One region of the Salinispora sp. CH2A1_6 genome, then DNA from elsewhere that is predicted to be linked to it. Evidence: riboswitches for the same ligand, from Rfam matches in the RefSeq annotation. Region 1 holds a riboswitch; the other holds the start of a gene.
The links. A riboswitch is a leader RNA that binds a small molecule or an ion and turns the genes downstream of it on or off. The one in region 1 is predicted to bind cobalamin.

Region 1 (6,012 bases):
CCAGCTGTGGCCGATCCGGTCAGCCCACGCCGGGCAGTATTCGACCAAGCCGGGGCGCCGGGGCGGCGCGGCGTGGAATGGTGAGAGCCATGAAGCGGGACCGGGATGAGGTGTTCGTCGAGTACACAAAGTCGATCTGCCCGGTCTGCAAGGTCGTCGTCGACGGGCAGGTCAACCTCCGCGACGACAAGGTCTATCTCCGTAAGCGCTGTCCGGAGCACGGCCAGTTCGAGGCGTTGGTGTACGGCGACGCGCGGATGTACCTCGACAGTGCCCGATTCAACAAGCCCGGCACGATCCCGCTGACCTTCCAGACCGAGGTGCGCGACGGCTGCCCGGCGGACTGCGGTCTGTGCCCGGAACACAAGCAGCACGCCTGCCTGGGCATTATCGAGGTCAACACCGGCTGCAACCTCGACTGCCCGATCTGCTTCGCCGACTCCGGTCACCAGCCCGATGGGTACGCCATCAGCCTCGCGCAGTGTGAGCGGATGCTCGACGTCTTCGTGGCGAGTGAGGGCGAGGCCGAGGTGGTGATGTTCTCCGGCGGAGAGCCCACCATCCATCGGCAGATCCTGGACTTCGTTGACGCCGCACAGGCCCGCCCGATTCGGGCGGTCAATCTGAACACCAACGGAATCCGGCTCGCCAGCGACCGGGCGTTCGTGGCAGCGCTCGGCGAGCGGAACCGTCCCGGTCGGGCGGTCAACATCTATCTGCAGTTCGACGGGTTCGACGAGCGAACACACCGGGAGATCCGCGGTCGGGACCTGCGCGAGATCAAGCAGCGAGCGTTGGACAACTGCGCCGAGGTCGGCCTGACCGTCACCCTGGTGGCCGCGGTCGAACGGGGGCTCAACGAGCACGAACTCGGTGCCATCATCAGCCACGGCCTCGCGCACCCGGCGGTGCGCAGCGTCTCGTTCCAGCCGGTCACCCACTCCGGCCGACACACGCCCTTCGACCCGCTGACCCGGCTGACCAACTCCGACATCATTCACCTCGTCGCGCGGCAGCGACCCGACTGGTTCCGGGCCGAGGACTTCTTCCCGGTGCCGTGCTGCTTTCCGACCTGCCGGTCGATCACCTATCTGCTCACCTCGGGCACGCCCGGCGCCGAGGACTTCGCGGTGGTGCCGATTCCCCGGCTGCTCGATGTTGCCGAACACCTCGACTACGTCGCCAACCGGGTGGTGCCAGACCCCGCTGTCCGAGAAGCGCTGGAGAAGCTCTGGTCGGCGTCGGCTTTCATGGGCACCGACACGACCAGCGCGCGCCTCGCCCAGACTGCCGCGGCGCTGGACTGCGCCGACGCCTGCGGCGTCAACCTACCCGAGGCGGTGGCGAATCTGACCGACCGGGCCTTCATGATCGTGATCCAGGACTTCCAGGACCCGTACACCCTCAACGTGCGGCAGCTGATGAAGTGTTGCGTCGAGGAGATCACTCCGGACGGCAGACTGATTCCGTTCTGCGCCTACAACTCGGTCGGCTACCGGGAACAGGTCCGCGAGCAGATGTCCGGGGTGCCGGTCGCCGACGTGGTGCCCAACGCACTCGCGCTGCGCTCAATGATCACCGATTCCCCGTACGGGTCCAAGGTCGCCCAGCGTTCCGACGGCATCGCCGGCGGGCGGCGGGTGGCACCGGACGCCACCAACGTCGGGCGGCGGATCCGGTGACGACGGGTGAGCCCGCGGCGTACCCGAAGGGTTGCTGCGCCGCGGTCTACGGTTCGGACCTGGTCGCCCTGCTCCTCGGCGAGGCGTACCATCCCGGTGGCTCGTCGCTGACCCGCCGACTCGCCGCCCGACTGGCGCTGACCAGCGGTGAACGTGTGCTCGACGTGGCGAGCGGACGGGGTGCCAGCGCGCTGCTGCTGGCGTCCGAGTACGGCTGCACGGTGACCGGTGTGGACCTCGCCGGTCCCAACGTCGCGGCGGCCACCCGGGGAGCCCGGTCCGTTGGGCTCGCCGACCAGGTGCGGTTCCGGCAGGGAGACGCCGAGCGGCTGGGGGTCGACTCACACTCGGTTGACGTGGTGGTCTGCGAATGCGCTTTCTGCACCTTCCCCGACAAGCCCACCGCAGCGGGGGAGCTGGCCCGGGTACTGGTCCCGGGTGGTCGACTGGGGTTGGCCGACGTCGTCGCCGTCCCCGACCGGTTGCCCCCCGAACTGAAAGGGTTGGGCGCGTGGATCGCCTGCGTTGCCGATGCGCGCCCGCTCGACGAGTACGTCGCCCTGCTGGCCGGCGCGGGGCTGACGACAACCCACACCGAACGGCGCGACCCCGCCGTCACCACGATGATCGACCAGATCGAGGCGCGCCTGACCGTGCTGCGGCTGACCGCTGCGGATCAGGCGGCGGCGCTCGGCCTGGACTTCGCCCGGGCCCCGGCGGTCCTGGCCGCGGCCCGGGCCGCGGTCGCCGACGGTGTGCTCGGCTACGCCCTCCTGACCGCCAGGAAACCGGGCTCTGGCCTGGGCTGAACGTCTCGGCTCGGGCCGGAGCAACGGCGTTCGGTTCGCGGCGACCGGCGGAGGCGGGTACCGATCGGCGTGAGCCGACAGCTTGCCGTCAGGGCGGGCGCCCGATAGCCTCTCGCCGTCAAGGTGCACGGGAAGCCGGTGAAAGACCGGCGCGGCCCTCGCCACTGTGACCGGGTAGTGATCTCTGACTATGCCACTGGGCCCCGCCAGGCCTGGGAAGGCTGGAGTGAACGTCGATCCGGAAGCCAGGAGACCGGCCTTGACACGGATCTCATCCACGAGGTGCTGGAAGGGAAGGTCATTCGATGCATATCGCCGAGGGGTATCTCCCTCCGGAACAGGCGGCGGCATGGTTCGTCGTGTCCGCGCCATTCGTCGTCCACGGGAGCCGGGCCCTGGTCCGGCAGGTCCGTGCAGATCCAGAATCGAAACTGCTGCTCGGGGCAGCCGGTGCCTTCACCTTCGCGCTGTCCGCATTGAAGATCCCGTCGGTGACCGGGTCGAGCTCCCACCCGACCGGCACCGGGCTGGGGGCGGTGCTGTTCCGACCGCCGGTGATGAGCGTGCTGGGCGGCATCGTGCTGTTGTTCCAGGCGCTGCTGCTGGCCCACGGCGGGCTGAGCACCCTGGGCGCGAACATCTTCTCGATGGCGATCGTCGGCCCGTGGGTAGCGTATGGGAGCTACACAGTGGTCCGTCGCGCTGGTGGCGGCCTGGGCCCGGCGGTGTTCGCCGCTGCGGCCCTGGGCAGCCTGGCAACGTACGGGGTCACCGTCGTCCAGTTGGCCCTGGCGTTCCCCGACCCGATGTCCGGCATCGTCGGTGCGTTGGCGAAGTTCGGCGGGATCTTCGCCGTGACCCAGATCCCACTGGCGATCAGCGAGGGACTGCTGACCGTGCTGGTGGTCCGCCTGCTGAGTCGGACCAGCGGGGATGACCTGCGTCGGCTCGGCCTGCTGCGCCCGGCGGCGGAGGTACGGGTATGAGGCGCTTCTCCTTGGTCAACCTGCTACTGCTGCTCGCGGTGCTGCTCCTGGCGGTGGTGCCGCTGGCGTTCGGCCTCGGGTCGGGGGAGGAACCCTTCTCCGGGGCGGACGCCCTTGCCGAGCAGGCCATTGTGGACGACCACCCCGACTACCAGCCATGGTTCTCACCGATCTACGAGCCGCCGTCGGCCGAGCTGGAGTCGGCGTTCTTCGCCCTCCAGGCCGCGCTCGGGGCCGGTCTGCTCGGCTACTGCTTCGGTGTTGCCCGGACCCGGCAGCGGCTGCGCGACGCTGCCGGCCGGCAGCGCGGCTAGCGTGTTCGCCCTCGACATCGCCGCGCACACCGGGCCCTGGCGAAATCGGCACCCCGCCGAGAAGGCGCTGCTCGCGCTCGGGCTGCTGATCTGCGCGGTGGCCCTGCCCGCCTGGCCCGGCGCGCTCCTGTCCGGTGGTGCGGCGGTGGTGCTGCTGGCCGCCGCACGGGTACCACTGGTCGTGGTGCTGCGGGCGGCCCGGGTGCCGCTGCTTTTCGTGGTCACGTCGACGGTTCCGTTACTGGTGTCGATGCCGGCTCCGGCCCGACTGGCCATCGACCCCGCCAGCCTGCCGGTGGCGGCGCAGACCGCGGGCCGTTCCGTGGCGGCGTTGACCTGTCTGTTGCTGTTCACCGCCACCACACCGTTGTCGGATGTCCTGCCACGACTGCACCGGCTGGGGATCCCTCCGGCGGTGACCGAGGTTGCCGCGCTGACGTACCGGATGCTCTTCCTGCTGGTGGAGAGCGTGCGTGCGGTCCGGCAGGCGCAGGCGGCCCGGCTTGGCTTCCGTACCTGGCGGACCGCCTACCGCTCCCTGGCCGGTCAGGCGGGGGCGGTGTTCGTCCGGGCGATGCACCGGGCGCGGCGGCTGGAGGAGGGACTGGCGGTGCGGGGCTACACCGGTTCACTCGCCGTGCAGGTGGCGGCCCGTCGGGTGTCGGTGCCGTTCGTCGCGGCGACCGCGATGCTGCTTGGCGCGATCGTTACTTTCAGTGCTGGATTGGTGTCCCCTTGGTGAACGCCCCACTGCTGGAGTTCGACGACGTCAGCTTCGCCTACCAGCCGCGTCGGCCGATCCTGGCCCGGGTCGACCTTCGGGTCGACCCGGGGCAGCGGTTGGCCGTGCTGGGCCCGAACGGTGGCGGCAAGACCACGCTGTTCCGGCTGGCGGCCGGCGCGCTGCGGCCCGCCGGGGGCCAGGTCGCTGTCGGCGGCATCCCGGTCCGGTATACCCGGGCCGGCCTACGGGAGCTGCGGCAGCAGGTGCAACTGGTGGTGCAGGACCCGGACGACCAGCTCTTCTCCGCCAACGTCCGGCAGGATGTCTCCTTCGGGCCGGTCAACCTGGGGCTCCCGGCCGAGCAGGTTCGGCGGCGCTGCGACGCGGCGCTGGCGGCGCTCGGTGTGTCGGCGATCGCTGAGCGGCCCACCCATCTGCTCTCCTACGGCCAGCGCAAACGGGTGGCCATCGCCGGTGCGGTGGCGATGCACCCGCGGCTGCTCATTCTCGACGAACCGACCGCCGGGCTTGACCCAGCCGGGGTGGAAGCACTGCTGCGTACCCTGGACGACCTGCACACAGCGGGTACGACGGTGGTGCTCTCCACCCACGATGTCGACCTCGCCTTCCGCTGGGCGGACGCGGTGGCGGTGGTCGCTGGCGGCGGGGTGCGCACCGTAGCAACGGTGGATGGCCTGGCCGATCCGGCGCTGCTCGCGGCGGCACACCTGGCGCCGGCGTGGGCGCCGCTGGTGCACCGGCTCCTGGACCGGATTCCGGAGCTGGCGGGGGCCCGCCCGCGCGCGGTGGCCGAACTCTCCGCGCTACTCAACGATGCCGCGCCGCGCAACGATGCCGCGTCGGACGACCGGTGATCGCCGCAACCCGACGCGCGGCGTGGCCGGGGCAGCGGTCACGCCGTGCCGGGCCACGGCAACGGTGCTGATCCCGCTGGGACAGCGGCGCCAACGGGCACCGAGCGGTGCTCGGCGCCCGTTGGCGCCCGTTGGTCAGGCCGTGCCGCGTCGGCGGCGTAGTAGCACCAGGCCGCCGGCTAGCAGGACCACCAGGATCCCGCCGCCGATCACCGCCGCCGGGCCGGTCCCGCTGCCGCCGCCGTCGGTCGCCGCCACCGGGCTGGCCGACGCGGACTCCGTCGGCGGTGTGGTGGGCTCGGCCGCGGGGGACGACTCTGCCGGCGTCGGAACCGGCGCCTCGGCGCCAGCGGGATCGGCGACGGTGAACGCGTACGAGCCCTGGACCGGGTGTCCGTCGGCGGAGACGACCCGGTACGCGACGGTGTAGGTGCCGTTCACCAGAGGCGCATCGATGCTTATCGTGCCCGCTGCCCCGGTGACCACGGGTTCACCGGTGGGGACCTTCTGCTCTGCGGCGTCCGAGAGGACGATGGTGGTGAACGCCGGATCCAGCTTCTGGAGGAACTCCAGGGTGATCTCGGTCGGCGCCTTGTCCAGCTCGGCGTTCTTGGCCGGGGTG
Region 2 (6,012 bases), on a different contig from region 1:
TACTGCGGTGACCCAAGGAGCGAAGGTCACCGCAGTAGGCACTACCAGGTGAAGGAAATACCTTCAGTGGGCCTTCTACGCCCAGCCAGGGACAGGATCCTCGCAATGCTCCTCGGAGGCATCCAGAACCTTACAGACCTTCACCAATACCGGAGTCTCCTCCGCCAAGTTTCCAGAAACCCACGGGCTGCAGTAGGGGGATGCATGGCCGTGGGTCGTAGCAACCCGATCAGTCTCCCAGGTTCCGGTGGGATTGATGTCCATCCGAACCTCAACCCGCCAGCCGTCGGGGTAATAGTCGCACGCCTGGATCGAATCCCCCGGAATCTCGTCGACCGGGTCGGCATTGAATTTACCGATGCCGATCAGGTTGGCGCCTTCCCAGTACTCCGTCCACACGTCAAGTGACTGGACGCTGGCGTCATCCTGATTTTGCTGGGCAGTGACTTCGGCTTGGGCAACGCCCGGGAAACCCAGGGCGACAGCGAAAGCCGCAATGGCCGCCAGCATCATACGACCCGGCGATCTGGTCACACTCACGTGAACTTCCCCCAATCGGGGGCGACTCCAGCCCACTCGACCCCCGTCGTAGTTAGTGTCGACATAGTTTCACACGATCAGCCCGCACCTCAAGGGGGGCGACATTCATCTCCGTTTTGGAACGCGCCCCGAAGCAGCGCCAGCCTTCCCTATGGCGACAACCAGCACCCAGCCGAGGCTAACGCAACCAGAATCTTCGCCACCTACAGCATAACTGGCGCGACACCGGCGGTGACACCATTATCCCTTTCATTGATTAATACGGGTAAAGGGTAACTTTTCGGGGCGCCCCTACGGTGTGCAGTTCCTCGCCGCCACTGACTTTGGGGGGACGGCCAGCCTTTCCCTGAGATTCGGACCGGCCACGCCCATCTTGTGGAACGGGTGGATGCCGCACCGAGGGTGCGCTCTCGATGGCCAAGCCCGCCGCTGCCCAGGTGCCGGCGATGCCGACGATGCGCGAGGGTGCGGCCTGCACCGCGATCGGCGACGTCATGCACCAGCCACCGGTCTCGCCGCGGACGAGCGCCGCGCCTGTCGGGCTGCGACGAAGGCCCCGGGGGGTGAGGTGGTCTACGGGGTCATCGACGCGGCTGGCCGACGGGGGTAGCCGCCGCGCGGACCAAAGAAGCCGACGCGACGAGAGTACATTTCGATAAACACACGTATGATTATCTCGGCCAACGCAGCTACCTCGTGGCGCACACCGCCGACGGACCAGCCGGGACGGTACCGAGCACGACCGCTGTGCTGCAGCGGGCCGTGGTGTCGAAGCGCGGAGCGGCCGGCGAGTTAGCGGCACCGGGGCGCGGACTCAGCAAGGGCAGCCCGCCAGCAGTCGACCTCGGCGAGCCAGGAGCGCGGCGGCGGCCGATCGGGGGTGCCCGGCGGGCCAGTGGAGGTAGGTCACTCCGCCGGCCCGCCGGGCAGCAACCGGATCAACAGTTGCGCAGCTCGGGAGACTGGTTGAGCAGCTGACCGCGGACGGAGACGAAGCGGCGGTAGGTTTCCGAGTCCACTGCGGAGTGTCGGAACGCCGCGACCCGGTGACAGTTCTGGAAGGCCAGCTTGACGCCGAAGTGACGCTCGAGGCTGGACCGGATGGCATCACTGGCCAGCGCGCGCAGGAGCTGACCCCGCTCCTCCTCGGTCGGCGGCGGGACGACGTTGTCGGCGAACTCGGCGTCGGAGGACGCCAACTCCGCCGCCACCCGGCTGACGGTCTGCCAGGCGTACGGCAGGGAGTCGCGGACGCAGGAGACGAAGGCGTCGTCGTCAACGGGGCCCGACTCGGCGGAGCGCAACAGGTCCGGTGGCACGGTGAGAGACATGATCCTCCTCAGCTGACAATGATCATGGTTTTCATTACCGTTACGTACTGAGCACACCACGCAACGTCCACCGCGTCAATGACGCCACCGGGTGTGGCGCGGTCGGAATCGGCCGATTCGCGCTTCGTGGCGTGCCCACCGCAGCCCGTTTGACAGCGCTGCTCACACCGACTCAGACTGTCGCGACAACTCCACCAACGCGTGTGTGCGGGGGAAGTCCGGTCACAATCCGGCGCTGGCCCGCAACGGTAGGCCGTCGGGATACGTCCCGACGGCGAGCCCGAATACCCGCCACGCTCGCGCACCTCTACCCACCCGTCGTGGCCCACGGGTCGGAGGCCCCGACCCGACGCTGACCAACAGCGGCCGGCCCGGGTTCTGACGACCGCAGGGCGGAAAGGCACTCCTGATGGTCGTGTCCCACCTCCGAAACACCGTCCGCACCCGCGTCGCCGGCCTGCTGGCCGCCGCCGTCGCCGGGATCGCCCTGGCCGCTGTCGAGCCCGCCCCCCAGGCCGCACGCGCCGACGCCTGTGCCGGCACCACGGGCGTCACCGTCGTGATCGACTTCACCGCGTTCGGTGGCGACGTCGAGGTCGCCTGCGCCCCCGGCGACCCGGACACCGGGCTGGCCGCCATCCAGGACGCCGGCTTCGCCGTCGAGGGCACCCTCCGATGGGGACCCGCCTTCGTCTGCCGGCTCGGCGGCCTGCCCACCCCGGATGTCGAGCCCTGCATCGACACCCCGCAGGCCAGCGGATACTGGTCGTACTGGCACGCGCCCCGGGGCGGTGACTGGGAATACAGCGACAAGGGCGTGCTCAACTACGACCCGGCCCCGGGCAGCGTCGAGGGCTGGTCCTACGGCGCCAGCGAGCCGCCGAGCATCCCCGCCCCCTGAGCCACCGCGCCCGGCGGTGTGACCAGTGGCGCATCCGGGCGCTCGTCTCGGCCCTGGCGTCGTCGCACGCACTGGCATCGTCGCGCGCCCGGGCGATACGGTGACGGGCGCCCGGTGCACACCGGGGCACAACTGCATAAGTCCCGCGCGGGGGAAAGCCGGTGCGACGCCGGCGCTGACCCGCAGCCGTGAGCGAGAGAACCCTTTCGCGAGCCGGAATGCCCCGCCCGGGACGAGCGGCTTCCACTGTCGAGGTCTACAGGGTGAAGTCCGGTCCGCCGAGGTCCGTCCACCCCGCTCACCGCAGCACGCGGAGCGGGGTCTTCGTTCCCCGGGGTGCTTGCCGGAGCTCACCGACTCCGCTACGAAAGGCACCCCCTCATGGCCCTGTCCCGACGCCTCGCCACCGGTCTCGGCGCGGCCGCGGCAACCACCCTCGCCGCGGTAGCCGCCGCCCCGCTGACCGTGGTGGCGGCTCCCGACCCGGACCACGCCGCCGCGGCGCGCGCAGCCGCGTCCTGGCTGGCCGACGAGTTCACCGACGGCGTCCTGCCCGGCCCGTTCGCCCCGGAGGACTGGGGGCTGACCATCGACGGCCTCCTCGCGCTCTCCGCCACCGGGGTGGATCCGTCGACCCGGCAGGCGGCGACCGCCCAGATCGCGGCGAACGTACGCACCTACAACAGCTACGACCACTGGGGCATTGAGGGCTTCACCGACGGCGGGGCGACCGCGAAGCTGCTCTACGCCGCCTCCGCCGCCAACGCCGACCCCACCGACTTCGGCGGCTACGACCTACGGACCGAGACCCTGTCGCTGCTCGCCGGAGCGGACACCGACCACCAGCGGGGACGGATCACCAGCCGGACCACCCCGCAGACCGGCGCAGACCCCAGCAACACCTTCGACCAGTCCTTCGCCGTGCTGGGCCTGACCCGCAGCGGCGGCGTCCCGCAGGACGCGGTGGACTTCCTCATCCGACAGCAGTGCGCGGCGGGCGGCTTCCGCCTCTACCCGGACATCGCCGGCGAGCCCTCGCCGTCCTGCGACGAAGAGCCCGACGCCACCCTTGATGTCGACTCGACCGCGATGGCCGTGCAGGCGCTGCTCAGCGCCGCCGAGGCCGGTGCCACCGGCGCGGGCGACGCGGCCGACGCGGGCGCGGACTGGCTGGTATCCCAGCAGCACGCCGACGGATCGTTCGACGACTCCGGACCGACCCCCGGGAAGAACTCCAACAGCACCGGCCTGGCCGGGCAGGCGCTCGCGGCGGCCGGCCGGGACCCGGCAGCCGCCGAGGCGGCGGTGGCGCTGGCCGCGCTCCAACTGACCGCGGCGAACGGCGGGGCGGCTGCCGCGGAGGCGGGTGCCATCGCCTACAACGCCGACGGGCTCGCCGACGCCGTCGCCGACGGCCTCGCCGACGCCGACCGGGACCGGTGGCGTCGGGCCACCGCCCAGGCGCTGCTCGGGCTCGCCCAGGTGCCGCTGGGTCGGATCGGCCTCGACCCACCGCCGACCGGGCAGCCCACCCCGACCGGCACCGCCTCGCCGACCGCGTCACCCACCGCCTCGCCGACCGCCACCGGATCGCCGACACCGACCGGCACCGCCAGCCCGACGCCGAGCGCCACCGGGACCGTCCCGTCGGAGTCACCCTCTGCCACGACCGCGCTGCCGACCAGCAGCGCTCCGGTGACGCCGACGCCGACCACCTCCAGTCTGGGTGGGCTGCCCACCACCGGTGCCGCGATCACCAGCTACGTGCTGCTCGCGGTGTTGCTGCTCGGTGGGGGCGTGGGGCTGCTCATTCTCGGCCGTCGGCGGGCGAATTGAGCCGCCGGACACTCCGCGGCGCGGTGGCCGTCGCCCTGGTCGCCGCCGGCTCGGTGATCGGACCGGGGAGCCCGGCGGCGGCCGCCGGGTCCGCCGGCTACTGCCCGGACGCCTCGGGGGTCACCGTCGTGGTCGACTTCAACGAACTCGGGGGCGGGACCGTGGTCCGCTGCGCCCCGGGCAGCCAGGCCACCGGGCTGGCCGCGCTGAAAAGTGCCGGCTTCCAGATCACCGGCACGCTGCGCTGGGGCGAGGGATTCATCTGCCGGATCGAGGGCAAACCGTCGGCGGACGCGGAGAAGTGTGTCGACACGCCGCCGGCCAGCGCCTACTGGTCGTACTGGCACGCCCCGAACGGGGGCAGCTGGACCTACAGCAACATGGGGGTGCTGAACCGTACGCCCCCGGCGGGAAGCTTCGAGGGCTGGTCGTTCTCCCTCAACCGCGACCCCAACGACGCCCCCCGCCCGGGGATCGCCCCGCGCCGCCCCGCACCGCTGCCGCCACCGCCCACCTCTGCACCGGCACCGCCGGCGAGCGACGTACCGGTGACACCGCCACCGGCGGGCGGGGATGGCGCGCCACCACCCGCCGACAACGGTCAACCGGGTGTCGGCAACCCGGACCAGCCCGGTGCGGCGGACGGCGACCAGCCCGGTGCCGCCGGCGGGCCGACCCAGACCGCTGGCCCGTCGACTTCGGCCACCGCCACGCCGACGGCCAGCGCGGCGGGCCTTCCGTCCCCGGAGACTGCCACCACCTCAGCCCAGCCAGGATCCGCCGACGAGCCCGTGCTGACCGACGCCGTCGCCTCCCGCGAGGAGGGGGGCGTGCCGCTGGGCACGCTGACCGGGGTACTGCTGCTGGCCATACTGACCGCCGGGGGCCTGGTCGCCGCCCGGCGACGGCGGGCCGCCGACCCAGATGACTGACGCCGCGGTGGACCGCTCCACGACCGCCGATCGGTGGTCGGCCCGCTGGTCCGCCTGGCGGCTGCCCCGCGGGCTGCACCCGGGCGCCTGGTGGCTGTGGGCGCTGGGGCTGGCCACCGCGGCCAGCCACACCACCAACCCGCTGGGGCTCACCCTGCTGGTCGCGGTCGCCGCGCTGGTGGTCGTGGCGCGACGCGGGCACGCCCCCTGGGCGCTGGCGTTCCGGATGTACGTCTGGCTCGGCGTGGTGATCGTCACGATGCGGGTGGTGTTCCGGATCGTCCTCGGTGGCGGGCAGGGCGAGTACGTCCTGGTCCGGTTGCCGGAGATCCCGCTGCCGGAGTGGGCGGCGGGTATCCGCCTCCTCGGGCCGGTCGCCGCCGAGCAGATCCTCGGTGGGTTCTACGACGGGCTGCGGTTGGCGACGATGCTGATCTGCCTGGGGGCGGCGAACGCTCTGGCCAACCCGAAG

Region 2: another riboswitch for cobalamin. It lies ahead of AC1UKG_RS17065 (hypothetical protein); the one in region 1 lies ahead of AC1UKG_RS06915 (energy-coupling factor ABC transporter permease).

The regions. Positions count from the first base shown of each region.
Region 1 covers NZ_JBXEDG010000003.1:452,264-458,275, forward strand. The annotation lists gene AC1UKG_RS06905 (radical SAM protein) at 90-1,682, shown strand; gene AC1UKG_RS06910 (methyltransferase domain-containing protein) at 1,679-2,491, shown strand; cobalamin riboswitch at 2,596-2,767, shown strand; gene AC1UKG_RS06915 (energy-coupling factor ABC transporter permease) at 2,797-3,477, shown strand; gene AC1UKG_RS06920 (energy-coupling factor ABC transporter substrate-binding protein) at 3,474-3,791, shown strand; gene cbiQ (cobalt ECF transporter T component CbiQ) at 3,793-4,533, shown strand; gene AC1UKG_RS06930 (energy-coupling factor ABC transporter ATP-binding protein) at 4,530-5,390, shown strand; gene AC1UKG_RS06935 (copper resistance CopC family protein) at 5,526-6,012, opposite strand, start outside.
Region 2 covers NZ_JBXEDG010000012.1:324,592-330,603, forward strand. The annotation lists gene AC1UKG_RS17055 (hypothetical protein) at 76-540, opposite strand; gene AC1UKG_RS17060 (SCO5389 family protein) at 1,479-1,871, opposite strand; cobalamin riboswitch at 2,057-2,181, shown strand; gene AC1UKG_RS17065 (hypothetical protein) at 2,281-2,772, shown strand; cobalamin riboswitch at 2,924-2,996, shown strand; gene AC1UKG_RS17070 (prenyltransferase/squalene oxidase repeat-containing protein) at 3,154-4,608, shown strand; gene AC1UKG_RS17075 (hypothetical protein) at 4,605-5,540, shown strand; gene AC1UKG_RS17080 (CbiQ family ECF transporter T component) at 5,533-6,012, shown strand, end outside.